DNA from 2 places in the Bartonella saheliensis genome. Region 2 is predicted to be linked to the other one. Evidence: predicted binding sites of a transcription regulator. Region 2 holds the regulator's gene; the other holds the start of a gene.

Region 1 (11,087 bases), on a different contig from region 2:
ATGTTCTTGCAGTGTTCTCTGTGTTATATAAACCATTATGATGTAATTAATAAAATTTTATCTTGTTGAAAAATATTATTTCTAAGATATGAAAATACTTTTTTATTATTTATGTATAAATAAATTATCCATAATGGCTGTTATTTATGCTTAATATATGCTGAATATCACTGTCCTTCATCTTTAAAAAGGGCAGCGGGAGTTCTTCCTATTCTTTACTGCTTTTCAATATTGTGAGGGGCTTTGTATGACGATAGTCTTGGGGATGATAACCTTGAGGATTTGAGAAAAAGAGCCCCTTTTTTCAATTGTTGTTTATCGATATGCCATGCTTACTTATGACGATCCAAGCGCACCGTTTGGATTGATTCAATGGGATATTAAAAAGGGGGAGAATATTAAAAGGGGGATATGAACAATCATAAGGGGTGAAGGGGGAGCGTATTCTTCCGGTTTTCTTTCATGTCAATTTTCATTCAGGGCAAATGATGAACCATTCTTCTCGTTCGTTTCAACCAGAACGGGGATGAGATCCTAAAAACCGAATGTCATTGGCAATTTTAAAGAGATCAGCGGCTAAGGTATTTGCATTCTAGTGGCTTTTTCATAGGCAATTTCTGGGGCATGCGTTCCTTTTCATCAGAGCTAAAATGAAGATGAGAGTTTAAAAGAAATACTGTGGATAGCTATCATCGGGGCGCGGGCACCCCGATGGCTTTGAGGGATAAGGTTGAAGATGTTTTCCTCTTCTTTATCGGCTTCTTTATTGAGGAGCGATCATCTTTTTTAAGATCAACCAGCCGGTCATAATCTTCTCCTAAAAACACCTGCTTTGAGGGCTTCAGTGCGCAAAGTTGTATCATTTTTATACGCTGCTTTGGCAATTTCAGCGGCTTTTTCATAGCCAATTTCTGGGGCAAGAGCTGTGACCAACATCAGTGAGCGCTCCATAAGGGCGTGAATATGAACGCGATTGGCGCGTAATCCTTGAATGCAATGCATATCAAAAGAGCGCATGCAATCCCCAAGAAGCGTTATTGATTGTAAAACATTATAGCCAATAACAGGTTTATAGACGTTGAGTTCAAAATGTCCCTGACTGGCGGCAAAGGTGACAGTTGTATGATTGCCAAAAACTTGCGCTGCAATCATGGTCATGGCTTCACACTGGGTGGGGTTAACCTTGCCGGGCATAATAGAGGAGCCGGGTTCATTTTCAGGCAAGTTAAGTTCGCCTAAGCCAGAACGGGGATGAGATCCTAAAAACCGAATGTCATTGGCAATTTTAAAGAGATCAGCGGCTAAGGCATTTGCATTCTAGTGGCTTTTTCATCGCCAATTTCTGGGGCAAGCGTTCCTTTTCATCAGAGCTAAAATGAAGATGAGAGTTTAAAAGAAATACTGTGGGCAACTATCATCGGGGCGCGGGCACCCCGATGGCTTTGAGGGATAAGGTTGAAGATGTTTTCCTCTTCTTTATTGAGGAGCGATCATCTTTTTGGGATCAACCAGCCGGTCATAATCTTCTCCAGAAACACCTGCTTTGAGGGCTTCAGTGCGCAAAGTTGTATCATTTTTATGCGCTGCTTTGGCAATTTCAGCGGCTTTTTCATAGCCAATTTCTGGGGCAAGAGCTGTGACCAACATCAGTGAGCGCTCCATAAGGGCGTGAATATGAACGCGATTGGCGCGTAATCCTTGAATGCAATGCATATCAAAAGAGCGCATGCAATCCCCAAGAAGCGTTATTGATTGTAAAACATTATAGCCAATAACAGGTTTATAGACGTTGAGTTCAAAATGTCCCTGACTGGCGGCAAAGGTGACAGTTGTATGATTGCCAAAAACTTGCGCTGCAACCATGGTCATGGCTTCACACTGGGTGGGGTTAACCTTGCCGGGCATAATAGAGGAGCCGGGTTCATTTTCAGGCAAGTTGAGTTCGCCTAAGCCAGAACGGGGACCAGAACCTAAAAACCGAATGTCATTGGCAATTTTAAAGAGATCAGCGGCTAAGGCATTCAAGCTGCCATGGAAATGCGCAAGAGCACCATGATGAGCAAGCGCTTCAAATTTATTGTGTGCTGTCTTAAAGGGTATTCCTGTGAGAGTGCTGATGTGTTGAGCAAAGGCAACGTCAAAGCCTTTTGGGGCGTTGAGCCCTGTTCCCACAGCTGTTCCGCCTTGAGCAAGCATTTGAACATCAGCAAGGGCTGTTTCAATCCGATGAAGATTGGCTTCGAGCGCAACCCGATAACCTGAAAATTCCTGTGCAAGCGTTAAGGGGGTGGCATCTTGTGTATGAGTGCGTCCAATTTTGATGATGTCGGCAAACTCTTCTTCTTTTTTCTTGAAAGTGGTAATGAGTGCTTCAAGAATAGGAAAAAGATGTTGGCGTGTTTGCAGCGTGGTGGCAATGTGAAGTGCCGTGGGAAAGGAATCGTTGGAGGATTGACTCATATTGACATGATCATTGGGATGAACGGGCTTTTTGCTTCCCAGTTTGCCCCCCAAAAGCATGCTGGCATGGTTGGCGATCACTTCATTGACATTCATATTGCTTTGTGTCCCTGAGCCTGTTTGCCAAACAGAAAGGGGAAAATGGTCATCAAAAGCACCAGAGAGAACTTCATCCGCCGCTGCGACAATCGCTTTGCCGATCTTGGGAGAAAGTTTGCCTTTGTCCATATTGACAAGAGCAGCAGCTTTTTTCACAAGGCTTAGGGCATAAATGATGGTAAGAGGCTGCTTTTCACTGCCAATATTAAAATTATGCAGAGAACGTTCAGTTTGTGCTCCCCAATAACGATCTTGGCGCACCGAAATCGTTCCAAAGCTATCCGTTTCCTGACGTGTTTCAACCATGATATAAGATCCTTTATTTGTTCGCGGGTTCTTAAAAAAGTTAGATAACGCGAAATGGATAGAAGAAGCAAGACGTGGAAGCTTTATTTATAGAGAAATTATTTTATGGCTATCCTTGACATTGAGAAAGGCCGATTTTATATCTTGGATAGTGTTAGCACTCACACCTAGAGAGTGCTAGCAAGAACCTTCTAAGATTAATGCAATTATGTTCAGTTTTAAGGATTTAAAACATGGCTAATATACAATTCCGCCCACTTCACGACCGTGTCGTTGTTCGTCGGGTTGAATCTGAAAATAAAACCGCTGGTGGGATTATCATTCCTGATACAGCAAAAGAAAAACCACAAGAAGGCGAAGTGATCGCCGTTGGCAATGGCGCTCTGGATGATAACGGAAAGCGCGTGCCTTTAGAGGTCAAAACAGGGGACCGTATTTTGTTTGGAAAATGGTCTGGAACTGAAGTCAAGATTAATGGGGAAGACCTCTTAATCATGAAAGAATCTGACATTATGGGAATTATGGGCTAATTAAAAAAAACGCTCAATTTTTCATTATGTACTATTTAAAAAAAACTCCAAGGAGAAATTAAATGGCTGCTAAAGAAGTCAAATTTGGCCGTGAAGCGCGTGAGCGTTTGTTGCGCGGTGTCGATATCCTTGCTAATGCGGTTAAGGTGACACTCGGCCCTAAAGGGCGCAATGTGGTGATTGATAAATCATTTGGTGCACCGCGTATCACAAAGGACGGTGTGTCCGTTGCAAAGGAAATCGAACTAGAAGACAAGTTCGAAAATATGGGTGCGCAAATGTTGCGCGAGGTTGCTTCTAAAACCAATGATATTGCTGGGGATGGAACAACAACGGCAACTGTTTTGGGACAGGCGATTGTGCAAGAAGGCGTTAAAGCCGTTGCTGCGGGCATGAACCCTATGGATCTTAAACGCGGGATTGATGCTGCTGTGGATGAAGTGGTGGCTAATCTTTTCAAAAAAGCCAAAAAAATCCAAACTTCAGCAGAAATTGCACAAGTTGGAACCATTTCTGCCAATGGTGCTGAAGAAATTGGGAAAATGATTGCAAATGCCATGGAAAAAGTTGGCAATGAAGGCGTCATTACCGTGGAAGAAGCTAAAACGGCTGAAACCGAATTGGAAGTTGTGGAAGGAATGCAGTTTGATCGTGGCTATCTTTCCCCTTACTTTGTGACCAATGCTGAAAAAATGGTGGCGGATCTTGATGATCCTTACATCCTTATTCACGAAAAGAAATTGTCTAATTTGCAATCCTTGCTCCCAGTTTTGGAAGCGGTTGTGCAGTCTGGCAAACCTCTTCTTATCATCGCTGAAGATGTGGAAGGCGAAGCTTTGGCAACGCTCGTGGTGAACAAGTTGCGCGGTGGTTTGAAAATTGCTGCTGTAAAAGCACCTGGATTTGGTGATCGCCGTAAAGCAATGCTTGAAGATATCGCTATCTTGACATCGGGTCAGGTGATTTCTGAAGATGTGGGCATTAAGCTTGAAAATGTCACTTTGGATATGCTTGGTCGTGCTAAGAAAGTGAATATTTCTAAAGAAAACACCACCATTATTGATGGTGCTGGACAAAAGGCTGAAATTACTGCACGCGTTAATCAGATTAAAGCGCAAATTGAAGAAACAACTTCTGACTATGACCGTGAGAAATTGCAAGAAAGATTGGCTAAGCTCGCTGGTGGTGTTGCTGTTATCCGTGTGGGTGGGGCAACAGAAGTTGAAGTGAAAGAAAAGAAAGACCGTGTGGATGATGCCTTGAATGCAACACGCGCCGCTGTGGAAGAAGGTATTGTTGCTGGTGGTGGTACCGCATTGTTGCGTGCAGCAAGTGCGTTGAGCGTTAAGGGAAGCAATCCTGACCAAGAAGCGGGTATCAATATTGTTCGTCGTGCTCTTCAAGCACCTGCACGTCAAATTGCAACCAATGCCGGTGAAGAAGCAGCTATCATTGTTGGCAAAGTATTAGAAAATAATACTGACACATTTGGTTACAACACCGCAACGGGTGAATTTGGTGATTTGATTGCTTTGGGAATTGTTGACCCTGTGAAGGTGGTCCGTTCTGCTCTTCAGAATGCAGCTTCCATTGCAAGCCTTCTGATTACAACAGAAGCAATGGTTGCTGAAATGCCAAAGAAAGAGGCTCCAATGCCTCCAATGCCAGCTGGCGGAATGGGTGGAATGGGCGGAATGGATTTCTAAGCTTTTTTCCCCTAAAAAGAATAAAGAAACGGGTCGAAAAGACCCGTTTTTTTTGTCTATTTCTTTTACTTTTCACGCTCTTGAAAGGGGTTTTCTTTACATCGAAAAGAAGCTTTGCTCTCATTTCTTATCTTTCATGGCTATCTTTATGGTTCCCAATATACCGGGGCTCTGATGGTTTCACGAGCAGCATGGCATCTTTCATCTCTTTCATTTTATGCTTTTTTCTTGTCTTCCCATCCCCATCATTTTTCTCTTATTTCTTTTACAAAGCACACATTCTTATTGTTTTTTACATTTCAACGTTTTTACGATTTTGCAAATTTACAGAAAATAGTAGAAAAGATGAGATATTGCGCTTTCAAGCCCATTTCGCAATGGAGTTACTGAGTGGTGTGGGAGCTGTGGGGTTTGGTGCTGTGGTGCGGAGGGGGTGGTGCGTGGTACGAGGGTTGGTGCGTGATGTGCAAGGGGCTGGTGCTGTGGTGTGGAGGGTGGTACCAATTCAACCTTTTCCCCCTGTGCTTTTCCACTCTCTCCATTTTCTTCTATACTTCTATTCGTTCCACTCTTCATCCAATTATCTCTAATCCCTCATGCTCTTGATAAAGTGCACATCCTTTACGTTTCCACGTTTTTACGATTTTGCAAATTTACAGAAAATAGCAGAGAAGATGAGATATTGCGCTTTCAAGATTATTTCGTGATGGTGTTACTGAGTGGTGGTGGGGCTGATGCCGTGGTACGAGGGTTGGTGTGTGGTGTGCGTGGGTGGTGTTGTGGTGCAAGGGGGTGGTGTTGTGGTGTGGGGGCTGATGCCGTGGTGTAAGGGTTTGGTGCGTGGTACAGAGGTTGGTGCTGTGGTGTGGAGGGTGGTACCAATTCAACCTTTTCCCCCTGTGCTTTTCCACTCTCTCCATTTTCTTCTATACTTCTATTCGTTCCACTCTTCATCCAATTATCTCTAATCCCTCATGCTCTTGATAAAGTGCACATCCTTTACATTTCCACGTTTTTACGATTTTGCAAATTTACAGAAAATAGCAGAGAAGATGAGATATTGCGCTTTCAAGATTATTTCGTGATGGTATTACTGAGTGGTGGTGGGGCTGATGCCGTGGTACGAGGGTTGGTGTGTGGTGTGCGTGGGTGGTGTTGTGGTGCAAGGAGTTGGTACCGTGGTGTGGAGGTGGTGCCGTATAGTGTAGGAGGTGGTGCTGTGGTGCGGGGTTTGGTGCTGTGGTGTGGGGGCTGATGCCGTGGTGCAAGGGTTGGTGCGTGATGTGCAAGGGGCTGGTGCTGTGGTGTGGAGGGTGGTACCAATTCAACCTTTTCCCCCTGTGCTTTTCCACTCTCTCCATTTTCTTCTATACTTCTATTCGTCCCACTCTTCATCCAATTATCTCTAATCCCTCATGCTCTTGATAAAGTGCACATCCTTTACATTTCCACGTTTTTACGATTTTGCAAATTTACAGAAAACAGCAGAGAAGATGAGATATTGCGCTTTCAAGATTATTTCGTGATGGTGTTACTGAGTGGTATGGGGGTATGTGGGTTAGTGCCGTAGTGTAGGGGGTGATGTTGTGGTGCGAGGGTTGGTATGTGATGTGCAAGGGGCTGGCGCTGTGGTGTGGGGGCTGATGCTGTGGTGCGAGGGTTGGTGTGTGGTGCGGAGAAAAGCATACATCCTTTGCCTTTACATTTCCACGTTTTTACGATTTTGCAAATTTACAGAAAATAGCAGAAAAGATGAGATATTGCGCTTTCAAGCCCATTTCGCAGTGGAGTTACTGAATGGTATGGGGGTATGTGGGTTAGTGCCGTAGTGTAGGGGGTGATGTTGTGGTGCGAGGGTTGGTATGTGATGTGCAAGGGGCTGGCGCTGTGGTGTGGGGGCTGATGCTGTGGTGCGGAGAAAAGCATACATCCTTTACCTTTACAGTTAAACGTTTTTACGATTTTACAAATTTACAGAAAACAGCAGAAAAGATGAGACATTACACTTTCAAGCCCATTTCGCGATAGAGTGACTGAGTGGTATAGGGTGGTGCTGTGGTGTGGGGGGTGATGCTGTGGTGCGAGGGTTGGTGCGTGGTACGAGGGGTGGTGTTGTGGTACAAGGGGTTGGTGTGTTGTATAATACTCCCGCGAAGTGTATGGAACTTATAGGCGATGACCTTTATGTTTCTATGCTTCATAAATAAGGAGAGGAGTATTCTTTAGCATAATACGATTTCTGTTGCTCACGGACGCGTTTATTAAAAAAATCTTTGAATGATTTTAAATGCTTCGCAATGGTATGGATAATGAAGATAAAATTTTCTGTATATCAATATGTTGTTTAAAAGATCCCCGTTGGCATGTTTGTTTTCCCTGATTATTTTCTTTTGTTAGTTTAAATTTCTTTCCCATGTTTTTTTTAAAATCTCTTTTCATATTGATAGAATTAATGTCGCTATCATGCCTGAATGCCTGAAAATTCATTGCATAATCGTGTTTGTAAAGCGTGTAAAACTTTTCATGAGACGTGAAAAATCATGCATAATATCTTCCCATATTTTCAAAATAACAGATGTCTTTTAAAAGATTGAACACGTCTCATGTTTCATGATTTATTTTAGAGCTGAATATTCGATTTTTGTGTAAAAATACTTGCCAAGGCATCCATGATCCGGGAAAAATCAAGCGCTAATAAGATAATGATGAATATAACCCACTTCGTATAGCGTGACATTATTTTTACACTTTTATACGTCATGATGATTTCTTGAAGAATTTCTTTTTCCTTTTCTGTAAGCTCTGTCTGTTTTCTAGCCATGTTTCCACCCACACAAGCCTTCCCCTTGTTTGTTATGCTTTAAAATCTCTCTGGCGAGATTTGAACTGATGTTTGTAAGATCTTTTTGGTCTAAATAAATGGGCATCCAGCCAACACAGGATGAAGGCTCATTGATTGTTTTTATCGCGCAGCCAGTGGTTAAGAGCAGCGCGCACATCAGCATCACTTTTTTGATTAATTTCATTTTCTACCTCTAGTCGTGTTGTTGATGACTTTAGTATTTTTTCTGTTTGCTTTTGCTGTTCAATCTCCTTTCCAAGCCTAAAAGCTTTTGCTAAAGCGATAAAAAAAGCGGTCAGAGCCGCTCCTGTGATCATCAAATTTTTTTTCATCCATTCCATCATAAGCGTTGCTCCTGAAAGCGTTTGGCTACAAAGAAAATGCCAAAACAGGCGGCTAAAACCATGATGGTTGCCAACGCCCATTGAATGGGACCATTGCCTGCTAATAAGCCTCCAAGCCCAGAAAAAGAACCAATAATGGGGGGAAGTGCTTCTGCTTTGAGAAAACTCAAAGCTTCTTTTGTTTCAACCGTTTGATAATTGGAAGAAACATAAGCGCCTTTTGCCCATAACCCCGCTTCTGCTGCGCGACGATGTACAAGACCGTGAAGGCGTTTTCCACCCGATTTCGTCCATTTTTGTAATTCAGAAGGAACGGCTTCATATTCACTGTTATTGAGCTTTTTTAGCAAGGTCGACTTGCAAAAAGCCACTATTCCTACATTATAGCAAAACGATACGAGCGCGGCGAATTGTTCATCTGTTAAGGAAACCGTTACATTTTTTTCAATGGCATTCTCAAATTGTCTTAAATCTTGTAAAAGAACTTCTTCGGCTTCTTTTTCTGTGATGATCATGCCTTTGTGAACAAACGGTTTGCCAGCCGTACTGGTATGACCATAGCCGATTGTCCAAACCTCAACGCTATCTTTATAGGCTTCTAAACGCAATCCTTCCCATTGCTTAATGAGTGCAAGCCCTTCTGACGATATTTTTCTCATTTGCTTCTCCATAAAATAAAGCCTCACATGATTGTGAGGCTGGTCGATAGATTAAAAATGAATTTTTTCACGCTTCAAAAATAGAACAGACGTAAAATTCTGATGAAATCAAAAGGTTGGTCATGACATTTCTAGTGGATATTTCCAGTGGACATTCCAAGGGGGGATGGTTGGGGGGATTTTGGCTGATGGTGAGGATTGGTTTTGATTTTCTCTGTGTGCTGTTTTTTAAAAAAGGGTGTCTTGTTGGTGGGGGGTGGGGGAGATGCACGGGTATGGTTGTTCGCAAGAGTTTGAGTGAGAGGGAGTTTGTATAGAACGCTAGAAGATATTGCTCGTGCGGTAAGGCTGGTATGAGATAATACGAGGCATGTTCATTGTGGTGTTGGGGGAGGGGCTGGTGTGGGTAGTGATGCGGGTTTTAAGGGATGCAAACTTTCTGTATAAAGGGATGTGGCGTGTTATATTTTTCTCTTTTGAGAAAAGGATAGTGGTGCAAAAGAGTAAGATGTTTTGTGGGGGAAAAGAGGGGGGTGTTGATTGAGGTACGATAAGCGTATTTTACTTGCGGTTGTTTGATCTGATGGCATAAAAGTGCTTGAGATAAAGTGATAAGCTCAGAAAAATAAGCATGAGTATAGGCTTTGATTGAAGAAGAAAGCATTCAACTATTTTACTCGTTCAGCGTTCTGTCTATCTACATCAAGGATTATTGCAAACAAGAGCTTTGGAATTTTGATACGGTTTTAAGAAGAGCTGGTTTTGAGAGAATATTTGATAAGACAACAGCCTTTTGCTCTTAACAGACAAGTTGTTTGCTCTTTTTGCTTTACGAATGGAAAAGCTCATTTGCCAGCTCTTCTTAAACTTGAGAGGAATTTTAGCTATAAAGAAGTAGCGCTTTGTGCTTGATGAAGAGGAAATAGGGAAAAAGACTTAAATTACATCATCAAAGCTTTGTATTCCGTAATTCTTTTTTTGTGAGGAGAAACAGAGACGGTTTTTCCCTCTTTTTCGTTTAAGTTTTTTTCAAACCTTTCGGTTAGCGTTTCCCCTTTTTTGTTGACTTTTTCATGCGCGGCTTCTGGATTGGCTTTTAGATATTGTTCAAGACGTCTTCGCCCTTGCGCATGTTTATATAAACGAGAGGGAAGATAAGAATCTAACTTTTCAGGAGGTAGAGGTGTTTTTTGTTCACATAATACGCCCTTAATATTATCTTGGTGCATTCTTGTTAATTTATCAGATTCAAGATGAAGTTTTTTGGCAAGGTTCAAACTAAAAATCCCACATTCAGACGAGCTTCGCTGAATATCCATTTCTGCCATGGCAAAAGAATAAGAAGGCAGTGGAAAACTTGCAAGGGTTTGATTGATTTTTATCCCTAGTTTATAAGCACTAATATTATTGAACGTTGTCGGTTCAAACATGATCAAAGATATTTTGTCATCAATAACTTTATAATCCATTGCCGCAAAATGGATTCTGCTCCCCAAATTTACGATAAATTGGCAAGATTTTGCGCCGCTTTCGATTGTTTCTTTGAGTGCATGGGTCAGTTTTTCAGCGGTAAGAGCTAATTTGAGATTCATCCCTGGATATTTTCTGTTGGCTTTTTCTACGAGAGATGGCATCAGTCTAATATCGGTATCTTCATAATTAGCCAAAATCCAATGACCCGTGATGAGATCATCTTCTAAACCGGCAATAATCGCCTTTAATTCTTCAGAGCTAGGGGGAGCATTTTCTTCTTCTAGGGCGTTTTTTTGTAAACGGGCAATAAGGCTTTCTAAGGATTCATTGGTGCTCTGATCTTCTCGTGCATGTGCGCTTTCTTGTGCGCTTGCCCCTTCTGGTGTTGGGGATGAACGAGGAGGAGGTGAATCTTGTGGTTTCATACGATTAATTTTATCTCTTGATCATTGATCGGCAATATTATTTTCTTACATTTTGACCAAATGATGTTGTGAAAAAAAAGCACTTGTCTCTTGAAGATTAAGAAAAAAGTTATCTTTGCGATTTTTTACTTTTAAAACCAGAATCTTTCTTCGTTTTAAAAAAATCTGCGTGTTTTTTACAGCTGTAAAATCTGTAAAAGGTGGTAGAAATTTGCAGGTGTTTGCAACGTTTTTTATATCTTA
Region 2 (11,087 bases):
ACACAAAGTTTTGAATGAACATGACAAGCAACAAACCACTAACGGAAAGCAAATCACGCACAAAAGTTGTGATAATCGTATCAATGATATTACGCACAGCTGTCGCATTATGGGTCACGCGAACAAGCAGATCAGATGACGTGTTATTATGATAAAAAGAGACACCTTGTTCCATAAGGCGCGCATAAATTTTGCGCTGTTGTTCAGCAATGATACTGTTGCCCGCTTTGCTTAAAAAGTAAGTTTGGGCAAAAGTTGCAATCCCTTTAAGAATAAAGATAAAGGCAATAAAGCTAGAAATCAAAACGATCATAGCAAAATTTTGCGCATCAACAATATAATTAACAACATCACGCATAATCCATGCACTGGTTGCCGTTGTGCAGGAAATAATGATCATTGAGATAATAGCCGCACTATACCAACGCGCATGTTTATGAAAATTTTCTCGCAAAAGGCGAATAATAAGATGTTTGTCAAAAGAGGAAAGTTGTTTTTTGGCCATGAAGTGCTTCTATATTTTCTTGTTATTTTATGCAAGATTGAAGCGCCCTTAATTCAAAAGCTCCTTAATCTTTTTTACAAAAAGAGCCTTTTTCTTTTAATACGTGTCATACTCTTTCATGTGAGAATGCCTCGTATAATGTAAAATCCTCCCATAAATGGTTTGTGCAACACTATTTCATTTATATAAGATATAAGCTGATACTACTATTCTATTGGCATTCCCATATTGCAACTCTCACCTAGACACTTGAAAAAGTTCATAAGAGAATTATGGCTTCTTTCTACGCATATGATACCATCACTTATGACGCACAAGCGAATATTTTTGTGTGATTTCATATTGAAAAGATTTGAAGTGATATCATATTTGTTTCTCTTATTAGAAGAGAAAAAATATAAATTATCATTATTAATTAATATGTTATTCTACTCCGCTCCATGTAAAATATCGCGCAAGAAATTTTTTATGCTTTGAGCATTTATAAATACATCATTTTCATTCTATAATTTTGCATATCCGCTTTATCCTATTGCCTTCAGAAGGTTAGATTAAAGGAATAAAAAAATTTCAAAGGCTTTAGTATTAAACAAACAAAACAATTTCTCTTTAAAAGAGATAGTGGCTAAAGTTGCTGAGAATGCTGACAATAGAGTGGATAATAAGAGGGAATTTGTACTGAGCAGATGATCTTTTATTTAAAAAAGCAAACACAGGTTGTCCACTGGTTTATTGAATACTGTTTGGTAAAGTGTTGTTATTGAGCCTCCCATCTTTTAAGCTTATGAAGGAATAAGCGAGCACCATCACACACTTTTCAAGCTTGTGGGTGTTGCGACAATCCTTGGCACTCGAAATTCTCCATAAGAGACATTTTTACTCTTTTCTTATACAGTTTTTATTCACGCATGCTTCTCCATTTGCGATGTGCAAAGCAAGAGATTTTGATTGACTCAACATGAAACAGATTTGAAATGAAAAAATCCTACGATCTTTGAGACTTTTATTCAACATGCAAAACAATGAATTATTTTTATAAATCAGTATGTTGCTATTACAAATAACAGATGAGAATAATCGTTAATGGGCACCATTATCTTTACGATTATGAAAGTTCAAATTAAGATCCTCATTCCTTTACCCTTTTCCATATTGCTATAGGCTTTGGCATTTGAAATGGTTCACAAAAGACATTTCTACTTTTTAATATTTTATGTATTATCTCTGTTTGTGATGTTCAAGCAAATGATTTTTTGCTGGACTCCACGAATAAGAGAGCTCAAAATGAAGAAGATCTTACGATGTTTGTGCTCTCTCATTTAATACGCAAAATAACGCATTCTTCTTATAAATCGAGAAAGCATTATTAAATTCTTCAAAGGATCTATATAGATTTATAAAACCTTAAAAGCACCACGAAACTCTACGTAGTGCTTCTAACGAATATCCGCTCGCTTATCTTTATAAGCTGCGCACAGACATTATTTCAACGAAAAACTATTTAGGTGCTATCACCATCATTATTTGCCGCCCTTCAAGCTTTGGCTCCAGTTCAATCTTGGCAATACCGCTTGTATCTTCCTTTACACGCTGAAGAAGCTTTAATCCCAGATCCTGGTGAGCCATCTCACGACCACGAAAACGCAAAGTAATCTTTACTTTATCGCCATGGTCAATAAAACGATGAACAGCCCTAAGCTTGACTCCATAATCATGGACATCAACATTCGGGCGCATTTTAATCTCTTTGATTTCAATGACTTTTTGTTTTCTACGTGTTTCAGCAGCTTTTTTTTGAGTTTGATATTTTAGTTTGCCCAAATCGATGATTTTACATACGGGTGGTTCCGCATTTGGTACAATTTCAACCAAATCAAGCCCGGCTTCTGCGGCCATAGCAAGAGCTTCTTGTATCGCAACAACTCCTTGATGTTGTCCCTCATCATTGATAAGCTGAACATGAGGCACCCGAATGTCATGATTTGAACGCGGCCCGTCTTTTTGGGTAGGTGTCATTTTAAACGGTCTACGAATGGTTTATGCTCCTTAATTTTGATTCAACTACGGTTATTTAATATACAATTATGTACATAAAAACAACTATAATTCGTGTATTTTTCATTATTTGATTTGTTACTTTTTTTAAGAATTTAGATTATAAAAGTTTTGCTTTTGATTTAAAGAAGTTGTTTTATGGAGGAAAAAAAATCATGAATCAAAATATTCCTTGCCAGTTTTTTTCATTTGAAGACACTGCTCTTGCAGTGCGTCATCGCAAAGGGCGTCAATCTCCAGGTTTGGTTTGGCTTCATGGCTATCAATCCGATATGTTGGGAAGTAAGGCGATGTTGATTGATCAGTTCGCTCAAAAGCATGATTTGTCTTGTTTACGTTTTGATTACTCTGGTCATGGGGAATCTGAAGGAGATTTTTTTCAGGGAACGATTTCACGTTGGGTGAGCGAAAGTTTAGCAACTTTTGAAACTTATTGTGAGGGGCCGCAAATTTTGATTGCTTCCTCTATGGGGGGATGGATTGCTTTAAGGCTTTCTATGATGTTAGCACAGAAAAATAAGAAGCTTGCTGGTATGATATTAATTGCTCCAGCGCCTGATTTTACACAAACTTTGGTGGAACCAGAATTAGGCCCTGAAGAATGGAAAATTTTGGAAGAAAAAGGCTATATTGAACGCCCTGCTGTTGGTGATGAGGAGCCGATGCCCTTTACAAAAAAATTGATTGAAGATGGACGCGAAAATTGTGTCATGAAAGGATGTATTGATGTTGGCTGTCCAGTTCATATTTTACAAGGGATGGAAGACGACAAGATACCCTATCAGCATACATTGACTTTACTTGATCATTTACCTCTTCATGACGTAACATTAACACTTGTGCGTGATGCGGATCACCGTTTTTCTCGTCCACAGGATTTAGATTGTCTAGAAACAGCTTTGAAATCTTTGATTAATCAGATTAATGCAAAATAAGGGGGACTATTTATTGATGATGAAGATAAATATATGAGCATTTCTGAAAAGCATTTTATTTTTTCTGATCACGTTATTCCTGTACGTGTGCGGGAAAATAAATATGCACGCCGTTTTACCTTACGTATTGATGCCAGAAACCAGGAGATTTGTGTAACAACACCACCAGCGATAAATCTCTATGCGATTGAAAGTTTTATTGAAAAACATCGGTCTTGGATTGAGACGCGCCTTACGCGTATACAAATTTCTCATGAAAATACCTATCTCAAAGAGGGAGCAACAATTCCTTTCTTGGGTGTTTCTCATACCATAAAGCATGAGCAAGGACGTGGAATAACAAAAATTGTTACAACAGATGCAGAGCAAGGGCCTAAAATTATTGTTTATGGTCAATTAGAATATCTTCCAAGACGCATTGCTGATGTTTTAAAAAAACAAGCAGCACTTATTATAACACCTTTGGTGGCACATTATGCTCATCAGGTAGAGCGGAAAGTCAAATCCATTTGCTATAAAGACACGAGAAGTCGTTGGGGATCTTGTTCCATCGATAAGCGCCTTTCTTTTTCTTGGCGCCTTATTATGGCTCCAAAAGAAGTTGTTGAGTATGTTGTTGCTCATGAAGTTGCTCATCTTGTTGAAATGAATCACGGACCAAGATTTTGGGCTCTTTGTGAGAAACTTTGTCCTGATAGTAAAACGTATCGTGCTTGGTTGAAAGAAAATGCTCATAGACTACACGCTATTAATTTTGATTCATATAAATTATAGGCGTAAAAAACGTGCAAATGAGAGCAATATTTAACGGAACTTTTTGTTGAGTGTTTCGTTGTGTGTGTGCTTCGTCATGCATGATGAGGAAGCCATTGAAGCTCTCAGCACGATTGTCCTCCCCTGCTTGGTTTGCTGAGTGTCTTCAATGTTTTTACTTTATCTTTTTTGCTATTCAGCGTAATACCCTTAAGTTCCGATGACTTATAACAAATGGGAAGGGGTTTTTATGTCGGTTCTTACAGATCCACTTCAGCTATTACAGGAACTGATTCGTTGTCCTTCTGTTACACCTCATGAAGCAGGGGCTTTATCAACGTTGGAACAATTTTTGAGAAAAATAGGATTTCATGTTGAGCGCCCTATTTTTACAGATAAAAATACAGATAATGTTGAAAATCTTTATGCAAAAATGGGAAGCGAAGGCCCCCATCTTATGTTTGCAGGTCATACAGATGTTGTACCGCCAGGTGCATTAGAAGATTGGACTTATCCACCTTTTGAAGCTGTTATAGATCAGGGGAAATTATATGGGCGGGGTGCTGTTGATATGAAAGGTGGTATCGCTTGTTTTATTGCGGCTCTCGCGCGCGTTCTTGAGAAACAATCCATTAAAGGAACAATAAGCCTTTTGATTACTGGGGATGAAGAGGGGCCTGCTGTTAATGGTACGGTAAAACTTCTTCAATGGGCAGAAAAAAAAGGCGAAAAATGGACTGCTGCTCTTGTGGGGGAACCAACAAGCGTAAAAGCTGTTGGTGATGTTATTAAAATTGGTCGCCGCGGATCAATTTCTGGGGTCATTACCGTGAAAGGTCGCCAAGGTCATGTTGCTTTTCCAGAACGGGCTGCCAATCCTTTGCCTTTGGCAAGTAAGCTTATTCAAGCATTAACACAAACGGCTTTAGATCAAGGGACAGAGAATTTTCAACCCAGTAATTTAGAACTAACAACCATCGATACCGGTAATTTGGCAGTCAATATTATTCCAGCGCAGACAACGATTCGTTTTAATATACGCTACAATGATCTTTGGACAAAAGAAACCTTGATGGGGGAAATTGAAAAGCGTCTTGCTTTGGTGCAATCAAAAAATAATAGTGGTCAATATCCTTCTTATCAGCTTGAATGGATTCCGAGTTTAGGGGATGTTTTTTTGACCAAAAATGATAAACTTATTCAAATTTTATCCAATGCTATTAAAAGTGTAACAGGGAGTGTGCCTGAATGCTCTACGTCTGGGGGAACTTCAGATGCGCGATTTATTAAGGATTATTGCCCCGTGATTGAATTTGGTTTACCAGGGAAAACGATGCATATGGTAGATGAATGTGTTGCCCTTGATGCAGTGGAAACGCTCACAGTTATTTATGAGCGTTTTATTGTTGATTTTTTTGTCTAAAGAAATAATTGTTCGGTTCAATGATATCTTTATCTTATTTTGCATAGAACCCTTTTGTTCCCATACAGCATTGTCATTTGAGGTGTTAATATATCAAGCTGTTTTAGAATACGTGGTGTGCAGTTTTAAGGCTGGAATTTTTGCTCGTAAAGCCGTTAGTTTTGTGAATCATCACCTTTATCGCTTCTAAAAAAAGAAAATCAGACCATCATATACTTTCTAGCTCAAAATATGACGATAATTTTTAGCATTTGAAAGTGTTTATAAAAGTCATTTTTATCCAAAAATTCCCTTGCCTTTAAGAGGTAAGTGAAGGGTTATCATTAATGTATTATAAATAGTTTTGAAATGAAAAGATCTTACGATACTTGAGTTTCATTTTTGCTATGAAAAATCATTATGATCATTAAAAGCAATATGTCGCTATAAAAACTTTAGTTTGCAAGTTGGCTGATGATGTAATCAAGAACAATACGTCCTTTGGTTGTTGCTTTTAAGCGTTGGTTATTCACCATTTCGACCAATTCTTGTTGTTGTAAATCAATCAGTTTTTCCATTGGGATGCGTTTTGGGCTTAAAGTTTCATAACGTGTAAGTTCCAAGCCTTCACAAAGGCGTAACCCCATAAGGAGCATTTCATTTGCCTGTTGCTGAAGAGTTAATCGTTCTGTTTCAATACAGCCATGCCCTGTTTTTTCGACTAATTCAAGCCATTGTTCGGGATTCTTTTCATTGATAGTGACATAACGTTCATGGTTTTCAAGGTGTGATAAAGATGTTTTTGAAAAGGTGGAAGAATGATTTGATATGTTTTCAATAAAACGACCGTGCGCTCCTGGACCAAAGCCTGCATATTGGTGATAACGCCAATAAAGAAGGTTGTGTGCTGATTCAGCACCAGGCATGGCATGGTTTGAGATTTCATAGGCGGGAAGTCCATATAAAGCTGTTATTTCTTGGGTAAGATGATACAGATCTGCTGCAAGCTCTGATGGGGGAAGGATGAGCCTTCCTGCATCATGAAGTCGTTTAAAGGCGGTTCCTTCTTCGATTGTCAATTGATACAGAGAAAGATGGTCTGCTGCCAAATCAATGGCTTGTACAAGTTCAGATTTCCATTGTTCAAGGGTTTGTTCGGGGCGAGCATAAATAAGATCAAAGGATAAGCGTGGAAAAATTTGCCGTGCTAAATCAATGGCATAAAGAGCTTGTTCTACATTATGGAGTCGGCCAAGTTTGCGCAATGCTTTATCATTGAGTGCTTGTATTCCTAGAGATAAGCGATTAACACCTGCAGCGCGATATCCGCGAAAACGTTCTGCTTCCACACTGGATGGATTAGCTTCTAATGTAATTTCAACTTTATCATCAAGTATCCACTTTTTTGCAAGTGCTTGCAAGAGGGCATCAACAGTTTGCGGCTCCATAAGAGAGGGGGTACCCCCACCAATAAAAATACTCGTAATATGGCGTGGACCTATTTTATGATATTGCGTTTCTATTTCGCGCTCAAAGGCGGTGACAAAACGCGGCTGATCAACACCATGAACACGAACATGTGAATTAAAGTCACAATAGGGACACTTAGCAGCACAAAAAGGCCAATGAATATAAATGCCAAAAGGTTCATTCATGAGAATGCCAGAAGGTTTTCTGCCAAAAGTTTAAAAGCCCGTGCGCGATGTGAAAGAGGTTGAATGTCATTGTATTTCCAGCTGTGTTTTTGCTCTGTTGACATTTCTCCAAAGGTATTTTCATATCCATCTGGTAAAAAAATAGGATCAAAGCCAAAGCCTTTATCTCCTCGTGGAGGCCAAATGAATGTTCCTTCAACGTATCCGCGGAAATAATCTGCATGAGTATCTGGCCAAGCGATACAAATGACAGATATAAAACGGCATTTTCGTTGGCTTTTTTCTCGCGCTCCGACTTTTTGAAGTTCATCTTCTATTTTTTGCATCGCTTTTGGAAAATCACGTGTACCGTCATCTTGAATCGCCCAATCAGCTGTATAAACGCCTGGTGCACCATCCAATGCATCGACTTCTAAGCCTGAATCATCAGAGAGAGCAGGAAGTCCTGTTTTTTTTGCTGCTGCAAAAGCTTTAATGTAAGCATTTTCTTCAAATGTTGTTCCTGTTTCTTTTGGTTCTGGCAAGCCAAGCTCTTTTGCTGATTGTATTATTAAACCGAAAGGTTCAACCAAAGTGGTAATTTCATGTAATTTGCCGGTGTTATGTGTCGCAATGACAAGTCTTTTATCCGCTATACTTCTCATATAGATTTCTCCAAAAATGAAAGGGAAACTATTTTTGTGCTAGGAACCAGCTTAAATGCTTATGTATCATTCTGCTTGATTTTACATAACAGAGTTATTTTACACGTTTTATGATATTTTATTCAAATAAAATTTTTCGTATTTTGTGAAGACAACGATTAAAAAGACATGAGAGACGATTTTTTAATGAAAGTCTTTTCATGATAAAAATCTAATTTTCTACTCCCAGTGGTTTATAAATAAACAAGCTCCTCTTCGTAAGCTCCTAAAGAGACGAATTACTGTCTTAAATATCCAATCACCCACTCTAATAAAAAACACCTCATGCATAATTTATTATGCTTATACCATCACTCTAAAAGATGGTGTTTTATGGCTCAATAGGATAATATATTTTGATACTACTTTAGATTATTTGACCAAACATTGGCAAAACTTATATAAGAGAAGAGTGTTTTTTTAAGTAGTGAAATAATTGTGATGAAGCACAAGCCTATTGATAATGAGCTAAAATATCTTGATGAGCGTTCGCGTGATATTTTCCGCCATATTGTTGAAGCCTATCTTAATGATGGTGAACCGGTAGGGTCACGCAATCTTTCGCGACTTTTGCAACAGACCTTATCACCTGCGACGATTCGCAATGTAATGAGTGATCTTGAACATCTCGGTTTGATTTATGCACCGCATGTTTCGGCAGGGCGAATGCCAACCCAATCGGGTTTACGCTTTTTTGTTGATGCATTTATGGAAGCGGGTGATTTGCCAAACGAAGAGCGAGAAAATATTGAAATGCAAGTCAAAGAAGCGGGTCATGCACAATCGGTTGAGCATTTTCTTGTTCAAGCAAGCCGAGTTCTTTCAGATCTCTCCCGTGGAGCAGGGCTTGTTCTCGCAACAAAACAAGAAGGAACATTAAAACATATTGAGTTTGTGCGCCTTGATAGAGAGCATGCTCTTGCTGTTTTAGTGACTCAACAAGGTGAGGTTGAAAATCGTATTGTTCATTTGCCAGAAGGGGTTACCCATGCACAATTGACAGAAGCAACAAATTTTCTTAATGCCCATATTCAAGGGCGCACATTGAGTGAAGCTAAAGGGGAAATAGCTTGCTTATGTGCAGAAACACGGGCTGCACTTGATGATTTATCACATCATCTTGTTGAAACGGGATTAGCTCTTTGGGGGGGGGAAGGTGCTGATCATAAAATACACCTCATTGTTCGTGGACGGAGTAATTTGCTTGAAGATGTGAAAGCAGAAGAAGATTTAGAACGGTTACGCCATTTGTTTGATGATCTTGAAACACGTGAAAGTATGGCTCAGCTTCTCGATTTAACGGATGAAGGGTCAGGAGTTCGAATTTTTATTGGTTCAGAAAATAAATTATTTTCACTTTCTGGTTCTTCTTTAGTCGTAGCACCGTATCGTGATTCACAACAAAGAGTCATTGGTGCTTTAGGTGTTATTGGTCCTACACGGCTTAATTATGCAAGGATTGTGCCCATGGTTGATTATACAGCCCAACTTGTGTCACAGTTATTGCGTTAAACGATGTGGTTAAGTATTTGTACTATAGAAGCTCATTGTATTAATATACATTAATACCCCTTGATTTTTGTCTGTAAAATTTCGATATCGAGAATAACAAATCGTATGAAGGAATAGAATTTTTATGTCTGATGAAAAAAACAAGTTTACTGATGCTTCATTTGAAAATCGTGATTTAAAAAATCCAGCTGATCGTAATGCACTTAAACAAGCAGCGGATGAATTTTTAAAAACGCATAAAACAGAAGCACACGGAGGCGTTGAAGAAGAAAGTAATGAGGTTGATCCTTTAGCGTCTTTACAGGATGAAAACAAAGAGTTGAAAGATCAGCTTTTACGTCTTGCTGCGGATATGGAAAATCTTCGACGCCGTACTGCGCGTGATGTAGCAGATGCGAAGGCTTATTCCATTGCTAATTTTGCACGAGATATGTTATCTGTTTCTGACAATCTCAATCGCGCTTTGGAAGCGATTCCAGAAGGTTCACGAGAGAGTGATTCTGGTTTGAAATCATTAGCAGAAGGTGTTGAAATGACTGAACGTGCCATGATGGCAGCATTAGAACGTCATGGGGTGCAGAAAATTCATCCAGAGGGACAAAAATTTGATCCTCATTTTCATCAAGCGATGTTTGAAATTCCTAATGCCGATGTTCCCGATAACACTGTTCAACAAGTGGTTCAGGCTGGTTATATTATTGGAGAAAGGGTTTTACGTCCAGCGATAGTGGGTGTGGCCAAAGGAGGAACAAAAGAAGCTTCTGTTGAAACTGATTCGGCTTAAAACATATCAGTACAAGTTTCCAGTGTAAAATGCAGCATTCCCTGTAATTTCGCCTATATGAGGTCTTTTCTCAAAGAGTTTTAAAGGGTGTTACAAACACCCTTTTATCTTTGAAGTGGCCAACTTCCTTTTACAATATATGGAGCATCGCTTGAGGGAGATGGCGATGAAAATAAAACAAAATGATCAACATCAAAGGGAGGAAATGAAAAATCACTCCGAGAGGACAGATAAGGAGGAAGGTCTTCAGGCTTAATATCGAGCAGTCGCGCAATAGTAATATGCGGTGTAAATTCTTTTTTATCAGGCTCTAGTCTCAAGTGGCTACGAATACATTGCATCTTTTCGTGTAAAAGATTGAGAGCTTCACAAGGTTCAATGCGGACAACAAGAGAATGTGGAGCGTTTTCTGAACCAAAAACGTCAAAACCCTTCATTTGTAGCATAAAAGGAGGGAGCTTTATTATGTCAAAGGCATGCCTAAGTGCGTCTTCTGTATCACTTTCAACTTCACCGAAAAAAGATAAAGTGATATGAAAATTCTGCGGATTAATCCACTGCGCATTTGGTAAGCCATTTTGCAACGATACAAGTTGCTGTGTTGTTTGTTCAAGAATCTGAAGGGCACTAAATAAACGATCCATAATGTTATCTCCTTATAATGAAAAGATACTATCCCAAGTGCAATAACAGATAAAAAGTGCAATAACAGATAAATTGAAAGTGAAAAATGTCACAGAAGATAAGGCAATAGTATAGAAAAATAATGTCTAAAAAATGCTTACCATAATTATAAATGTACA

Evidence for each region. Region 2 encodes HrcA, which represses chaperone genes, less so after heat shock. Its sites were predicted from a motif close to GTTAGCACTCNCNNNNNGNGAGTGCTAAC; they were not measured.
Region 1: groES (co-chaperone GroES) is a predicted target of HrcA. The motif match lies at 3,019-3,047, and genes of this name have one in related genera.

Annotation. Positions count from the first base shown of each region.
Region 1 is NZ_LR607211.1:173-11,259, forward strand. It holds partial or broken gene FS875_RS06055 (lyase family protein) at 764-1,311, opposite strand; gene fumC (class II fumarate hydratase) at 1,477-2,865, opposite strand; gene groES (co-chaperone GroES) at 3,099-3,395, shown strand; gene groL (chaperonin GroEL) at 3,458-5,101, shown strand; gene FS875_RS06075 (hypothetical protein) at 5,426-5,677, opposite strand; gene FS875_RS10820 (hypothetical protein) at 5,805-5,930, shown strand; gene FS875_RS10175 (hypothetical protein) at 6,183-6,356, shown strand; gene FS875_RS10180 (hypothetical protein) at 7,162-7,308, shown strand; gene FS875_RS06080 (hypothetical protein) at 7,722-7,922, opposite strand; gene FS875_RS10555 (hypothetical protein) at 7,915-8,127, opposite strand; gene FS875_RS06090 (hypothetical protein) at 8,051-8,287, opposite strand; gene FS875_RS06095 (lysozyme) at 8,284-8,946, opposite strand; gene FS875_RS06100 (hypothetical protein) at 9,069-9,263, shown strand; gene FS875_RS06105 (YopJ/AvrA family T3SS effector serine/threonine acetyltransferase) at 9,888-10,844, opposite strand.
Region 2 is NZ_LR607201.1:64,571-75,657, forward strand. It holds gene FS875_RS03935 (ABC transporter ATP-binding protein) at 1-505, opposite strand, end outside; gene infC (translation initiation factor IF-3) at 2,003-2,521, opposite strand; gene FS875_RS03945 (alpha/beta hydrolase) at 2,716-3,495, shown strand; gene FS875_RS03950 (M48 family metallopeptidase) at 3,529-4,269, shown strand; gene dapE (succinyl-diaminopimelate desuccinylase) at 4,499-5,671, shown strand; gene hemW (radical SAM family heme chaperone HemW) at 6,106-7,305, opposite strand; gene rdgB (RdgB/HAM1 family non-canonical purine NTP pyrophosphatase) at 7,302-7,949, opposite strand; gene hrcA (heat-inducible transcriptional repressor HrcA) at 8,430-9,500, shown strand; gene grpE (nucleotide exchange factor GrpE) at 9,625-10,284, shown strand; gene thpR (RNA 2',3'-cyclic phosphodiesterase) at 10,389-10,928, opposite strand.